DNA from 2 places in the Acrocarpospora sp. B8E8 genome. Region 1 is predicted to be linked to the other one. Evidence: riboswitches for the same ligand, from Rfam matches in the RefSeq annotation. Region 1 holds a riboswitch; the other holds the start of a gene.
The links. Region 1 has a riboswitch for glycine ahead of gcvT (glycine cleavage system aminomethyltransferase GcvT). Riboswitches for the same ligand answer to the same signal wherever they lie in the genome.
Positions count from the first base shown of each region.

Region 2: another riboswitch for glycine. It lies ahead of gcvP (aminomethyl-transferring glycine dehydrogenase); the one in region 1 lies ahead of gcvT (glycine cleavage system aminomethyltransferase GcvT).

Region 1 is NZ_JBDPLV010000033.1:28,108-35,550, forward strand. Features, by position in the region: gene ABGB08_RS28740 (hypothetical protein) at 1-737, opposite strand, end outside; gene ABGB08_RS28745 (L-serine ammonia-lyase) at 801-2,210, opposite strand; gene gcvH (glycine cleavage system protein GcvH) at 2,234-2,620, opposite strand; gene gcvT (glycine cleavage system aminomethyltransferase GcvT) at 2,617-3,693, opposite strand; glycine riboswitch at 3,823-3,920, opposite strand; partial or broken gene ABGB08_RS28760 (gamma-glutamyl-gamma-aminobutyrate hydrolase family protein) at 4,043-4,561, opposite strand; gene ABGB08_RS28765 (3-oxoacyl-ACP reductase) at 4,618-5,382, opposite strand; gene ABGB08_RS28770 (aldehyde dehydrogenase family protein) at 5,391-6,728, opposite strand; gene ABGB08_RS28775 (glutamine synthetase family protein) at 6,903-7,443, opposite strand, start outside.
Region 2 is NZ_JBDPLV010000090.1:15,750-23,192, forward strand. Features, by position in the region: gene ABGB08_RS47765 (hypothetical protein) at 1-37, opposite strand, end outside; gene gcvP (aminomethyl-transferring glycine dehydrogenase) at 131-2,926, opposite strand; glycine riboswitch at 3,098-3,197, opposite strand; gene ABGB08_RS47775 (MerR family transcriptional regulator) at 3,238-3,855, opposite strand; gene ABGB08_RS47780 (bifunctional nuclease family protein) at 4,002-4,472, opposite strand; gene ABGB08_RS47785 (MerR family transcriptional regulator) at 4,546-5,199, opposite strand; gene ABGB08_RS47790 (FHA domain-containing protein) at 5,228-5,734, opposite strand; gene ABGB08_RS47795 (mannose-1-phosphate guanyltransferase) at 5,914-7,443, opposite strand, start outside.

The sequences.
Region 1 (7,443 bases):
GCTTCCGGGCAGAGGACCGCCAGCTCGGGGCGAGGGTCCATGATCCGGCAGTCGGCGAAGGTCATTGTGCGCGACCACATCCAGACGTTGCTGCCGCCCAGGCCGAACGAGCCGTGCACGGCGTTGAACCAGGTCGCGTACCCCCCGATCACGACCCCGGCGGCGAGCACGCCCGCCCCCACCGCCCGCCAGCTCGCCCGCCTGAGCAGCAGCCAGACCACCGCGACGATGACCAGGGGCAGCCCCAGCGTCCGCGTGACCGTCGCCATCCCGAGCAGGCCGAGCCCGGCCACCACCGCCCACGGCGCGGGCCGCCACAGCAGCAGCACGACCGCCATGACCACCAGGAAGGTGAACAGCAGATCGGCCATCATCAGATGCTCCAACTGCACCTGATGCACATCCAGCAGAACGGGCGCGGCGGCCAATGCCGAACCCCACGCAGGCAATCCAGCCCGCAACAACACCGCGTAGATCGCCACAGCCATCGCGATCCCCATCAGATGCTGCACGACCACAACAACCTGCACGCTGTCGAAGAACCACAGGAACAGCGAGTACCCCGCCGGCCGAGACGGCAACGGCCGCAGATCAACAGCCGAACTCAGATAAGAGAACGAATCCGCCCAAAACCACAAAACCGGCCGATACCCCAGCACCGCCAGCCCTCGCACGACAACACCCGCGAGAAGCACCCCCCCAAACAACAGGTGCACACCCCACCGCGAGCGGATCATCACCCTGGCCTCCTCATTCGGGTCGCCAGAATACTGCCGATCCCGAGTACGCCCCGCCGCTCGCTAGCACTCCACGATGTTGACGCCCACGTGGGACTCCGCCTCGATGACGTTGACGGCCAGGCCGCCCCTGCTGGTCTCCTTGTACTTGGTGGACATGTCTCGCCCAGTGGTGCGTACGGTGTGAATGGCCTTGTCCAGCGAGACGAAATGGCGGCCGTCGCCGCGGAGGGCGATTCGGGCGGCGGCGATGGCCTTGATGGAGGCCACGGCGTTGCGTTCGATGCAGGGGATCTGCACCAAGCCGCCGATGGGGTCGCAGGTGAGGCCGAGGTTGTGTTCGATGCCGATCTCGGCGGCGTTCTCGACCTGTTCCGGCGTGCCGCCGAGGACCTCGGTGAGCCCGGCGGCGGCCATCGAGCAGGCCGAACCGACCTCACCCTGGCACCCGACCTCGGCACCGGAGATGGAGGCGTTCTCCTTGAAGAGCACCCCGACGGCGCCCGCGGTGAGGAGAAAACGGACCACGCCCTCATCGTCGGCGCCGGGGATGAACCTGGAGTAGTAGGTCAGAACGGCAGGGATGATTCCGGCCGCGCCGTTGGTGGGGGCGGTGACGATGCGCCCGCCCGCGGCGTTCTCCTCGTTGACGGCCAGGGCGAACAGGGTGACCCAGTCCATGGCCTGGAGGGGATCACGTTCGGCGGATTCGCTCTGCAGGCGGCGCTGGAGCTGATGCGCGCGCCGGCGGACCTTGAGACCGCCGGGAAGCACACCCTCCCGCGAGGAACCCCGGCGGACCGATTCCGACATGACCTCCCACAAGTGGAGAAGCTGGGATTTGATCTGCTGATCGTCGCGGCCGAAGGCGCGCTCATTGGCGAGCATTAAGCCGGAGATGGACAGACCGGTCTCGGCGCAGTGGCCCAGGAGCTCGGCAGCCGTGGTGAACGGGTGCGGGAGCACGGTGTCGTCGGGTTTGATGCGATCCGCGCCGGTGGCGTTCTCGTCCACGACGAAGCCACCCCCGACCGAGTAGTAGATCTTCTCCCGCAGCGGGTTCCCATCGGCGGTGTACGCGGTGAAGCGCATGCCGTTCGGATGGTGCGGCAGGGAGATCTTGCGCTCGAAGACGAGATCCTCGCCGACCACGAACGGGATGTCGTGGCCGCCGAACAGCCGGATCGTCCCGGTCGACCGCATCTCGGCCAGCCGGGATTCGACCGCTTCCACGTCGACCGTTTCCGGTTTCTCGCCCGACAGCCCGAGCAGGATGGCCTTGTCGCTGCCGTGACCTTTGCCGGTCAGGCCGAGCGAGCCGTACAAAATGACTTCGACGCGGGCGGTCTTCTCCAGGAGGCCGTCCTGGCTGAGCGCGCGCGCGAATCGGTGGGCGGCCGCCATCGGGCCGCCCGTGTGGGAACTGGACGGCCCGATGCCGATCTTGAACAGGTCGAAGACGCTGATCGCCATTGATCTGTGCCCTTGCTAGTGGGCTATTCGCCCGCGGTGAGGGTGCCGTATTCCTCGGCGGTCAGCAGGTCGGTCGGGTCGGCCTCGATCCGGATCCGGAAGAGCCAGCCCTCGCCGTAGGGGTCGGAGTTGACCAGGGACGGGTCGTCCACGACGGCCTGGTTGGTTTCGACCACCTCGCCGCTGACGGGGGAGTAGATGTCGCTGACCGATTTGGTGGATTCCACCTCGCCCACCGCGTCTCCGGCCGCGACCGTGCCGCCCACCTCGGGCACCTGCACGTAGACCACGTCACCGAGCGCCTCAGCGGCGTACTCGGTGATGCCGACCGTCACCGTCAGTCCGTCATCGAGGCCGGCCACCCATTCGTGCTCTTTGGTGTAGCTCAGCTCGCCGGGGATGGTGCTCACTTCTTCCTCCTGTAGAAAGGCAGGTCAACGACGTCGACCGGTTCGCGCGTGCCGCGGATGTCCACGGCTAGATCGTCATTTTCCGACATTTCCGCCTGCACGTACGCCATCGCGATCGGCTTGCCCAGCGACTGCGACGGCGCGCCGCTGGTGACCTCGCCGACGACCGCCCCGGACGCGTCCACGACCGGGTAGCCGTGCCGGGGGACCCGCCGCCCGCGGGCGACCAGGCCGACCAGGCGGCGGCGCGGTTCGGTCTTGGTCTCCAGTGCGGCACGTCCGATGAAATCGCCGGGTTTGTCGAACTTCACTACCCGGCCGAGGCCCGCGTCGAACGGGGTGGTCTCTTCGGTGAGCTCGTTGCCGTACAGGGCCATGCCGGCTTCCAGCCGGAGGGTGTCGCGGGCGGAGAGCCCGGCCGGGCGCGCGCCCGCGGCGGTCAGAGCCCGCCAGAGCGGTACGGCAGCCGCGTTCGCGATGAACAGCTCGAAACCATCCTCACCGGTGTAACCCGTGCGCGCGATCAGCGCCTCGGCGCCCGCCACGACACCGGGCAGCCCGGCGTAGTACTTCAGGCCGTCCAGATCGGCGTCGGTGAGCGTGGCCAGGATCTCCTGCGAGCGAGGGCCCTGGATGGCGATCAGCGCGTACTCCTCGGAGCGGTCGGCCACCTTCGCCTCGAACCTGGCGGCCCGGTCGGCGAGTTCGGCGGCGACGCGCGGGTAGTTGGAGGCGTTCGCGCAGACCATGAACTCCTCGGCGGTCAGCCGGTAGATGATCACGTCGTCCAGCACGCCGCCGTCGGGGGCGCAGATCACCGTATAGCGGGCTTTCCCGGGCGCGAGCGTGCTCAGCTGGCCGGTGAAGGCGTAGTCGAGGGCCTCGCCCGCCTGCGGTCCGGTCACGAAGATCTCCCCCATGTGGGAGAGGTCGAAGAGCCCGGCGTCCGAGCGCACCGTGTTGTGCTCGGCGGACTCGCTGCCGTAGCGGAGCGGCATCAGCCAGCCGGCGAAGTCGGTGAGAGTCGCGCCGAGGCTCTGATGAACCTCGTGCAGCGGTGTCTGTCGTGGCATAGGGCGCACCTCAGGCAGGGTCGGATGTTCTGCATCCTCCCCCTCTGTCATCGGTGCCTGAGAGCTTCGCCCGGATTTTGCCCGGACTTTCACCTTCGGCGAGGCGCAGGCCTGCTTTCCAGAGGACACCTGGCCCGCACGGTCCTTTGCCTTGAGAGGTTCGCGGGGAGGGCTTGCTCCTTCAGGGGACCTGGCCGGATGCCAGGCCGCTCTCCCGCGCGGGATCACCGGTGTCCGGCCAGCCTAGCCGAATCCGGGCCACGAAGTCGTCGAAGAGCCGGCCGTCCTCGTCGGCTTCCGGATGCCACTGGACGGCTGTGGTCCGCTCGTTCAGCTGTACGGCTTCGATGGTGCCGTCGTCGGCGGTCGCGGTGACGGTGAGACCGTTCGCCAGGCGGTCGATGGACTGGTGGTGGTAGTGGGCGGGGGTGATCTCGTCGGATTCGTAGATCTTGGCGAGTTCCGGCGAGAGCCGTACGGGAAGGCGGCCGAATGTGCCCGGAGCGGGGGAATGGCCGGTGTGGCCGACCACGTTGGGAACGTGCTGGTGCAGCGTCCCGCCGAGCGCGACGTTGAGCACCTGGAGCCCCCGGCAGATCCCGAGAAATGGCAACCCGCCCGCCAGCGCCGCCCGAACCAGCCCAAACTCGGCATCATCCCGAAATTTCCGGATATAGGAGGGAGCGGTGGTTGGGAGGGGGTCCGCGGCGTAGCGCGCCGGGTCGATGTCGCCGCCTCCGGCCAGGATCAGGCCGTCCAGCCGCCCGGTCAGCGTGGCGGGCTCCCCGGCGGGCGGCAGGATCACCGGCTGCCCGCCCGCCCGCTCGACGTGCCGCACGTAGTCGTACGGCAACAGCGCCGCCGTCATCTGCCACACCGTGTACGCCGCGGGCTCGACGTAACATGTGATCCCGATCACCGGCCTCACAGCGGCGTCACATAAGCGCCGGAAATACCACCGTCCACCAGGAACTCCGCCCCCGTGATGAAGGACGCGTCATCGGACGCCAGGAACGCCACCGCCGCCGCGATCTCCTCCGCCCGCGCGAACCGTCCCATCGGCACATGAACCAGCCGCCGCTGCGCCCGCTCTGGATCCTTCGCGAACAGCTCCCTGAGCAGGGGCGTGTCCACCGGCCCGGGACAGAGCGCGTTCACCCGGATGCCCTCCCGCGCGAACTGCACCCCCAGTTCCCTGCTCATCGCCAGCACCCCGCCCTTGGACGCCGTGTACGACACCTGCGACGTCGCCGACCCCATCACCGCCACGAACGACGCGGTGTTGATGATCGACCCCTTCCCCTGCCGTTGCATATAGGGCAGCACATGCTTGCAGCACAGGTACACGCTCGTAAGGTTGACCTCCTGCACCTTCCGCCAAACGTCGATCCCCGTGGTCAGGATCGAGTCGTCGTCGGTCGGCGAGATGCCCGCGTTGTTGAACGCGATGTCCACGCTGCCATAGGTGTCGTAGGCCACCTGGAACATCCGGATCACGTCGTCCTCGCTGGTCACGTCGGCCCGGACGAAGATCCCCCCGACCTCCGCCGCGACCTGGTCGCCGACGTTCTCATCCAGGTCGACCAGGACCAGTTTGGCCCCCTCCGCGGCGAACCGCTTGGCGGTGGCCAGGCCGATCCCCCCGGCGCCGCCGGTGATGACGGCCACCCGGTCCTGCAAACGCTGCATGTAAGCCTCTACTCCGATGCGATGAAGATGTTCTTGGTCTCGGTGAACGCGGCGAGCGCGTCCGGGCCGAGTTCCCGGCCGAGGCCGGACTGTTTGAAGCCGCCGAACGGCGTCCAGTAGCGGACGCTGGAATGCGAGTTGACCGACAGGTTCCCCGCCTCGACCGCCCGCGCCACCCGCAACGCCCGGCCCACATCCCTGGTCCAGATGGACCCGGACAATCCGTATGGCGTGTCGTTGGCGATCGCGATCGCGTCGGCTTCGTCCTGGAAAGGCACCACCGACACGACCGGCCCGAAGACCTCCTCGCGGAAGGCTCGATCCTCATCCCCGGTCAGCACGGTGGCAGGGAACCAGAAGCCGGGCCCCGCCGGGCATTCTCCCTGGAAGTACGGTCTCTCGACGAACGAGGCCACCCGCTCCCGATGCTCGGCACTGATCAACGGCCCGAGCGCCGTGTCCGGATCGCGGGGATCTCCGACCTTCAATTCCCGTACGGCCACCGTCAACCGTTCCAGGAACTCGTGATAGACGGAACGCTCCACCAGAATCCTGGACCGAGCGCAGCAGTCCTGCCCGGAGTTGTCGAACACCGCCATCGGCGCGGAGGCCGCGGCCTTGGCCAGGTCGGAATCGGCGAAGACGATGTTGGCGCTCTTCCCGCCCAGTTCGAGCGTGACGCGCTTGACCTGTCCCGCGGCCTTCGCGGCGATCTGCTTGCCGACCTCGGTGGATCCCGTGAAGACGATCTTGGCGACCTCGGGGTGGTCCACCAGGCGGGCTCCCGCGACCTCCCCTGCGCCAGGCAGGACCTGGAGCACCCCCTCGGGGAGGCCCGCCGCCAGGGCCAGCTCGGCCAGCCGCAGCGCCGTCAGCGGAGTCCATTCGGCCGGTTTCACGATCACCGTGTTCCCGGCGGCGAGGGCCGGGGCGACCCCCCACATCATGATCACCATCGGGAAGTTCCACGGCACGATCACCCCGACCACGCCGAGCGGCTCCTGGAAGGTGATGTCGATCCCGCCGGGGACGGGGATCTGCTTGCCGTGGTTACGCTCGGGCGCGCCCGCGTAGAAGTGCAGGACATCGCGGACGTTCCCGGCTTCCCACCGGGCGTTGCCGACGGTGTGGCCGGAGTTGGTGATCTCCAGCTGGGCGAGCTCCTCAGCGTGCTCCTCGACCTGTCGGGCGAAGGCGCGCAGCAATCGCGCCCGATCCCCGGGCGATATTTCGCGCCATGTCCGAAAAGCTGCCCGGGCTCGTTCCACTGCGCGGTCGACTTCGGCGGCGTCGGCGAGCTCAATGTCGGCGACGACCTCCTCAGTGGCCGGGTTGACGATCTTCACAGTGGTTCGAACCCCCGGGACGTCTGCCGGTCGGTGGCGGCCGTGTCGAAGGTGGTCGGCTCTGCCTTGGCTTGGTTGACGGTCTTCATAGTGGTTCGAACCCCCGGATCGTCTGCCGGTCGGTGGCGGTCGCGTCGAAGGTGGCTGGCTCTGCCTTGGCTTGGTTGACGGTCTTCACAGTCGTTCGAACCCCCGGAACATCTCCCAGTCCGTGACGGCCGCGTCGAAGGCGGCCAGTTCCACCTTGGCGTAGTTGGCGTAATGGTCTACGACATCCTGCCCGAAGGCGGTGGCGGCCAGCGTGGACCCCGCGAACAGGTCGAGCGCGTCGCGCAGCGTCGCCGGGACGGTCTCCGCGCCGGAAATATAGGCATTTCCGCCGTAGGGGTCCTCCAGCGGGAGCTCGTTCTCGATGCCGTACAGCCCGGCCGCGATCAGCGCGGACACCGCCAGGTAGGGGTTCACGTCGCCGCCGGGCACCCGGTTCTCGATCCGGAGCCCGTGGCCGTGGCCGACCAGGCGGAGCGAGCAGGTGCGGTTGTCGATGCCCCATTTGACGGCGGTCGGGGCGAACGAGCCGGGGACATACCGCTTATATGAGTTGATGTTGGGCGCGTAGAGGAGGGTGAGTTCCCGCATCGCGGCCAGTTGCCCGGCGATGAAATGCTGCCCGATCTTGGACAGGCCGTAGGGCTCGGACCCGGCCATCACCGGG
Region 2 (7,443 bases), on a different contig from region 1:
GCCGCACCTGATCGGCACGAGGGTCGATGGCCGTCATGAGGGGGGCCTCCACTGCCGATCTCAGCCGGAAAAGGATCACGAGGATCCTAGCCTTCCGGGCGGCGATCCGCCCCCAGACATGCCAAACGGTTCAGTCCTCGTACGCCTCCAGCGGCGGGCACGCGCACACCAGGTTCCGGTCCCCGTAGGCCTGGTCGATCCGGCGCACCGGCGGCCAGTACTTCTGCTCCCGCAGGGACGCGACCGGGTAGGCCGCCTCGGTCCGGCTGTAGGCGTGCGTCCAGGTGTCGGCGGTGACGCTGTCGGCGGTGTGCGGCGCGTTCCGCAGCGGGTTGTCGTCCCGCTCGTACGCCCCTGACCCGACCTTGTCGATCTCCCCCTTGATCGCGACCATGGCGGTCACGAACCGGTCGAGTTCGGCCAGGTCCTCGCTCTCGGTGGGTTCGATCATCAGCGTGCCCGCCACCGGGAAGGACATGGTCGGCGCGTGGAACCCGTAGTCGACCAGCCGTTTGGCCACGTCGTCCACGGTCACGCCGGTCTCCTTGGTGATCTTCCGCAGGTCCACGATGCACTCGTGGGCGACCAGGCCGTCCCGCCCCGTGTACAGCACCGGGTAGTGCGGCGCGAGCCGTACGGCCAGGTAATTGGCCGACAGGATGGCCTGCTCGGTGGCCGCCTTGAGCCCTTCGGCGCCCATCATCCGCACGTACGCCCAGGAGATCGGCAGGATGCCCGCCGACCCGTACGGCGCCGCGCTGACCGCCCCCACGCCACGCCCGGGCAGGTATGGCGCCAGATGCGCCTTGACCGCCACGGGACCGACGCCGGGCCCGCCGCCCCCGTGCGGGATGCAGAACGTCTTGTGCAGGTTGAGATGGGACACGTCCGCCCCGAACTCGCCGGGCTTGGCCAGCCCGACCAGCGCGTTGAGGTTGGCCCCGTCCACGTACACCTGGCCGCCCGCGTCGTGCACCCGGGCGCAGATGTCCGCGATGGCCTCCTCGAACACGCCGTGCGTGGACGGATAGGTCACCATGATCGCCGCCAGCGCCTCCCGGTGCTTGCCGATCTTGGCGTCCAGGTCGGCGAGGTCCACGTTGCCGTCCTCGTCGCAGGCCACCACGACCACCCGCATCCCCGCCATGACCGCGCTGGCCGCGTTGGTGCCGTGCGCCGAGGACGGGATGAGGCAGATGTCCCGCCCGAGGTCGCCCCGCGCGTGATGGTAGGCGCGAATCGCCAGCAGCCCGGCGAACTCGCCCTGCGACCCGGCGTTGGGCTGGAGCGAGACGGCGTCGTAGCCGGTCACCTCCGCCAGCCAGCCCTCCAGCGTCTCGATCAGGGCGGCGTATCCGGCGGCCTGGTCGACCGGCGCGTACGGGTGGATCCCGGCGAACTCCGGCCAGGTGACGGGCTCCATCTCGGTGGTCGCGTTGAGCTTCATCGTGCACGACCCGAGCGGGATCATCGACCGGTCCAGCGCGATGTCCTTGTCCTGCAATTTCCGCAGATAGCGCAACATGGCGGTCTCGGAGCGGTGGCTGTGGAACACCGGATGCGTCAGGAAGTCCGAGGTCCGCTCCAGACCTTCCGGAAGCGCCTCCGGGCTCCCCGCCACCGCGGGCACTCCGAAAGCCTCCCAGACCGCCTCCAGATGCCCGTATGTGGTCTTCTCATCACAGGACACGCCAACCTGGTCCGCGTCCGCCAGGCGCAGGTTGACGCCCCGCTCGCGGGCCGCCGCGACGACCTCCGCCGCCCGGCCGGGCACCCGGGCCAGCACGGTGTCGAAGAACTCCGCGTGCGCCAGCTCGACCCCGCCCGCCCGCAGCCCCTCCGCCAGCAGGGCCGCGTGCCCGTGCACCCGCCTGGCGATCCGGCGCAGCCCGTCGGGGCCGTGGTAGACCGCGTACATGGCGGCCAGCACGGCCAGCAGCACCTGCGCGGTGCAGATGTTGCTGGTCGCCTTCTCCCGCCGGATGTGCTGCTCGCGCGTCTGCAGGGCCAGCCGGTAGGCCTGCCGCCCGTCCGCGTCCAGCGACACCCCGACCAGCCGGCCGGGCAGCTGCCGCTGCAGCCCCTCCCGGACGGCCAGGTAGGCGGCGTGCGGCCCGCCGTACCCGAACGGGACGCCGAAGCGCTGCGAGGAGCCGATCGCGATGTCGGCGCCGAGCGCGGCGGGGGTTTCGAGCAGCGTCAGCGCGAGCAGGTCGGCGGCGGCGACAACCAGCGCGCCCGTCGCGTGCGCCCGCTCGGACAGGTCACGGAAGCCGGCGACCCGGCCGCTCGCCCCCGGATACTGCACCAGCACCCCGAAACACTCGGGCAGCTCCCCATCGAGATCGGCTTCGACCAGTTCGATGCCCAGCGGCTCGGCGCGGGTGGCCAGCACGGCCTTGGTCTGCGGCAACGCGTCGGCGTCCACCACGAACACCGCGCTCTTGGCCTTGGACACCCGCCGGGCCAGCGTCATCGCCTCGGCGGCGGCGGTGCCCTCGTCGAGCAGCGAGGCCCCGGCCACGTCCAGCCCGGTCAGGTCGGTGATCACCGTCTGGAAGTTGAGCAGCGCCTCCAGCCGCCCCTGCGAGATCTCCGGCTGGTACGGCGTGTACGCCGTATACCACCCCGGATTCTCCAGCACGTTCCGCAGCACCACGCCCGGCGTGATCGTGTCGAAGTAGCCCAGCCCGATCATCGAGGTCAGCACCTGGTTGCGGGCGGCGAGCTCCCGCAGCTCGGCCAGGGTCTCGAGCTCGCTCGACGCGGCCGGCAGGTTCAGCGGATCGGTGGTCCTGATGGCCTTCGGGACGGCCACGGCGACCAGGTCCTCGGTGGTGGCGTATCCGACGGCGGCCAGCATGCGCGCCTGGTCGGCGGCGGAAGGACCGATATGACGAGCGGCGAACTCGGAGTGAACAGTCATGACAGGGGCCTCCAGCGGCGTCGAGACCAGCGCGCCCGGCCTGAAACCGGTCGCTCTGCGGGTCTCCCCCTCTGTCATCGGACCTGAGAGCTTCACCGAGCCCTGATGAGGCGCCCGGCTTTCCCCTTCGGTGCGGCCGCCTGGCTGGACGGCACGGCTTTCCAGAGTCGCCTCGCCCGTGCGGTACCGGTTGCCTGAGAGATTCCGGGGAGGGTTGCTCCTTCGGCGCCCCTCCTACTGGATGTGGAAGGGACTCTCCCGCACAAGGTCGTCGGCTCGTACCAGACTACCGCCACCCGGCCGGGATGCTCTCAACCGGTCTTGCGGGCGCGTCGTCGCTGCGCCAGTTCGTCGGAGGGGTGGTCGGCCTCAGGCGGAAGGCCGACCTCCGCGCGTTCCCCCGGCAGCTCCGCGAGCGATCCCTCGACTTCGCGCCACACGCGCCCGAGCGCGATCCCGAACACGCCCTGCCCGCCCTGCAGCAGGTCGATGACCTCGTCGGCCGAGGTGCACTCGTAGACGCTCACCCCGTCGCTCATGAGGGTGATCTGGGCCAGGTCGTTGACGCCGCGCTCGCGCAGGTGGTGGACGGCGGTGCGGATCTGCTGGAGCGACACCCCGGTGTCCAGGAGGCGTTTGACGACCTTGAGCACGAGGATGTCGCGGAAGCTGTACAGCCGCTGGGAGCCGGAGCCCTGCGCGGCTCTTATGGTCGGCTGGACCAGGTCGGTGCGAGCCCAGTAGTCGAGCTGGCGGTAGGTGATCCCGGCCGCCGAACACGCCGTGGGGCCACGGTAGCCGATGTCGTCGGCGACGGCCGCGGGCCGCTCGTCGAACAGCAAGCCCTGCTCACCGGCGCGTTCCCGCGCCGACTCGCGCTGAGCCGGATCATGCCCGGCCGTCTTACCCTCGCCGCTGCTGACCGCCACTGCGGACCTCCGGCTTTCTCTCATCCCACGGCCTGATCTGGGGGTTCTTGAACTACAACCGTGGTTTCCCTTGCACGGTAGGACTGGCGCCAGCCTCAGTCAACGACCTCGATCGGCGCGTCGTGAAGCCGAAATATCGACCGATCTCAACCGGCACGGCCGAAGTCCTCCGGCGTGATGTTGTCCAGGAACTCGCGGAACTTCTCCACCTCGTCCTCCTGGTCGTCGGGCATGCTGACCCCCGCCTCGCGGACCACGTCCTCGCTGGCGAAGATCGGCGTGTGGGTGCGCAGCGCCAGCGCGATCGAGTCCGAGGGCCGCGCGCTGACCTCTACGCCGTTGGAGAACACCAGGTCGGCGAAGAAGATCCCGTCACGCAGCGCGACGATGTTCACGGTGCGCAACTGGATGTCGAGCGCGTCCAGCACGTCCCGGAACAGATCATGGGTGAGCGGCCGTGGCGGTGGGTCCTCTGCCTGTGCCAGCGCGATCGCGGTCGCCTCGGTCATGCCGATCCAGATCGGCAGGTACCGATCACCGTTCGCCTCCTTCAAGAGGACGATCGGCTGGTTCGAGGGCATCTCAACGCGGACCCCCACGACCTCCATCTGCAACACGGGCGACTCACTCTCCGGGATGCGGCATATATCACCAGGCATTCAACGTAACACCCGAGAGCGACAGGCGTTGTCAGCGGCCGAGAACGCCACGAACACTGCCATTAAGCAGCGCGGCGTGCAAACGCAGGAGAAGTCCGGAGATTTCGCGTGCGGATTCCTCGGCGTGGTCGAGAGATCCGGGCGCGCGGCGGCGCAGCAGCGGCGCCACGGCCTGCTCCAGCAGCCCGGCCTCGCGCTCGGCGGCGGCTTTTACCGCGCGCAGATGCCGCGCGTGCAGCCCGAACCTGGCCAGCCGCCCCACGCTGCGCGCCACATCGAGCGCGTCGGCGTCGTAGCGCCGCGCGCCGGGCGGGATGAGGCCGTAGTCCTCCAGCTCGGCCAAGGTCTCCTCGTCGATCTCGGCCGCCGCCAGCAGCTCCTCCCGGCTGAGCCGGACCGGCGGCGTCTCGGCGCCGACGGCGCGCGGGCCCGGCGGGCCGGCCAGCTGGTCCTTGATCACCCGCAGCGGCAGGTACTGGTCGCGCTGGGCGGTCAGGATGAACCGCAGCCGCTCGACGTCGGTGTGGGTGAACTTCCGGTATCCGGACGGGCTGCGCTGGGGCTCGATCAGCCCCTCCCCCTCCAGGAACCGGATCTTGGAGATCGTGACGTCGGGGAACTCCCCCTGCAGCAGGGCGAGCACCTCCCCGATGCTCATATGCGCCCTGATCGCCTCAGCGGCCATACGGGCTCACCCCCTTCTCACCCAGCGATCACGGTCCTCCCGGGCCGCGGGTGAGGAACACCAACCGGAATTTACCGATCTGCACCTCGTCGCCCCCCGCCAAGGGGAACTCCTCGATGCGCTCCCTGTTGACGTAGGTGCCGTTGAGGCTGCCCACGTCCCGGGCGGTGAACTGGCCGCCGCGCCGGTAGAACTCGGCGTGCCGCCGGGACACGGTCACATCGTCCAGGAAGATGTCGCTCTCCGGGTGGCGACCCGCCGTGGTGAGGTCGCTGTCGAGCAGGAACCGGCTGCCCGCGTTCGGCCCGCGCATCACGACCAGCAGCGCGGTGCCCGGCGGCAGCTGCTCGACCGCGGAACGATCCGGCAGCAGCGTCTGCCCGGTCGCCTCGTCCACGGCCTCAAGGGAGATCGTCGAGGTCGTGTCCGGCACCACCTGGTGCGCGGGCGGGCTCAGCGGCGAACCGCATCGAGAGCAGAAACGGGCATCCTCGGGGTTGGGGTGACCGCACTGCGTGCAGTAGACGCTGGGCATCGAACGGCTCGGCCTCTCTCACGACTTGCTCAAAACTGCGAATGCCGAAACTTACGCTGATCAGACACGAAGGTCAAGGCAGGCACGCTGGACATTGACTACCCAACGCTACCGTCAGGCACGGTCCAAGGTCCATGCCGCCACACCATCATCATCCGCCAGGGGTTCAGGTTATCGTTTCAGGCGGATCCGGCGGCCCGCTCGACGACTAGAGCCCATCGTTCGATCAGTGTTTGGGCCGTGTCCACGTCGTGTCCCTCGGCCCACAGGTGGGTGACGGCCTCGGCCGGGTCGGGCAGCACCATGACCCAGCTGCCGTCCTCCTCGACGATCCTGACGCCGTCGGTGGTGTCCAGGCGGCGGCCCTCGGCGGCCTCCACGACCGAGCGCATGACCGCGCCCTTGTGCGCCCACGGCGTGGGGATGGTGCGTTTGAGGAGTTTGGCCTCGGGGATGCGGGCGTCGATCTGGCTGAGCGAGAGCCGGGTCCTGGCGACCAGGCCGAGCAGGCGCAGGAAGACGGCCAGGCCGTCCACGGTGGGCCCGAACTCGGGCACCACGAAGCCGCCCCTGCCGTCACACGCGAAGATCATCTCCGGGTGGGTGGCGGCGCTGGTGAGCGCGTCGACGCCGGTGGCCGTCCAGTCCACGTGCACGCCGTGGAAGCGGCACACCATCTCGGCCACCCGGGTCGTGGTGACCGGCAGCGCCACCCTGCCGCCCCTGCGCTCGGCGGCGACCAGGTCCAGCACGACCAGCAGGGCACGCTCCTCGCTGATCAGGTGGCCCAGCTCGTCGACCAGCGAGACCCGCTCCCCCACCGGGTCGAACCTGACCCCGAAGGCGGCCCTGGACGAGCCGACCAGCTCCGACAGGCGCTGCAGGTCGCGGCGGCGCTCGGCCAGCGTCTCGGTCGGGGAGGCGTCGTCCAGCCGGTTGTTGACCGTGAGCACGCCGACGCCGACCCGGCCGAGCAGGCTCGGCAGCACCAGCGAGGAGGTGCCGCCGGCGCAGTCCACCACGACCTTCATCTCGGCGTCCTTGACGCCGGTCATGTCCACGCAGCGGAGCAGCTCGCGGGCGTAGGTGTCCACGGCGCGGGCCGGGAAGGTGAGCTCGGCGATCTCGCCGGGGAAGGCCCGGCGGTACTCCTGGCGGGAGAAGACGCGTTCCAGCTTGCGCTGGGCGCCCGGGGACAGGTCGGCGCCGGTGTCGTCCAGGAAGACGATGTCGACGCTCTGCGGGTCCCCGGCGGTGGTGCGCAGGGTGATGCCGCCGCGCACGTTCTCCCGGGAGGTGTGGAAGCGGGCCACCGGCATGGCGGCGGCCTCCAGGTCCAGCACGTTGATGGCGCTGGAGTTGAGCGCGCTGATCACGGCGCGTTTCAGCGCGCGGGCCGCCCGGGAGGCGTCCCTGGAGGTCACCACCGTGTCGCCCTTGCTGAGCGTCGTCGCGTACGCGCTGGCCAGCCGCACGCACAGCTCCGGGGTGATCTCGACGTTGACCAGGCCGGAGACGCCGCGCGGCCCGAACAGGCTGCGCTGGCCGCGGGACTCCCAGATGACGCTGGTGTTGACCACCGCCCCGGCCTCGACCGTCTTGAACGGGTAGATCTTCACGCCGGACGACACGTACGCCTCCGACTCGATCACGCACTCGTCGCCGACGACCGCGTTCTCCTCGATCCTGGCGCCCGTCATCACGTCGGT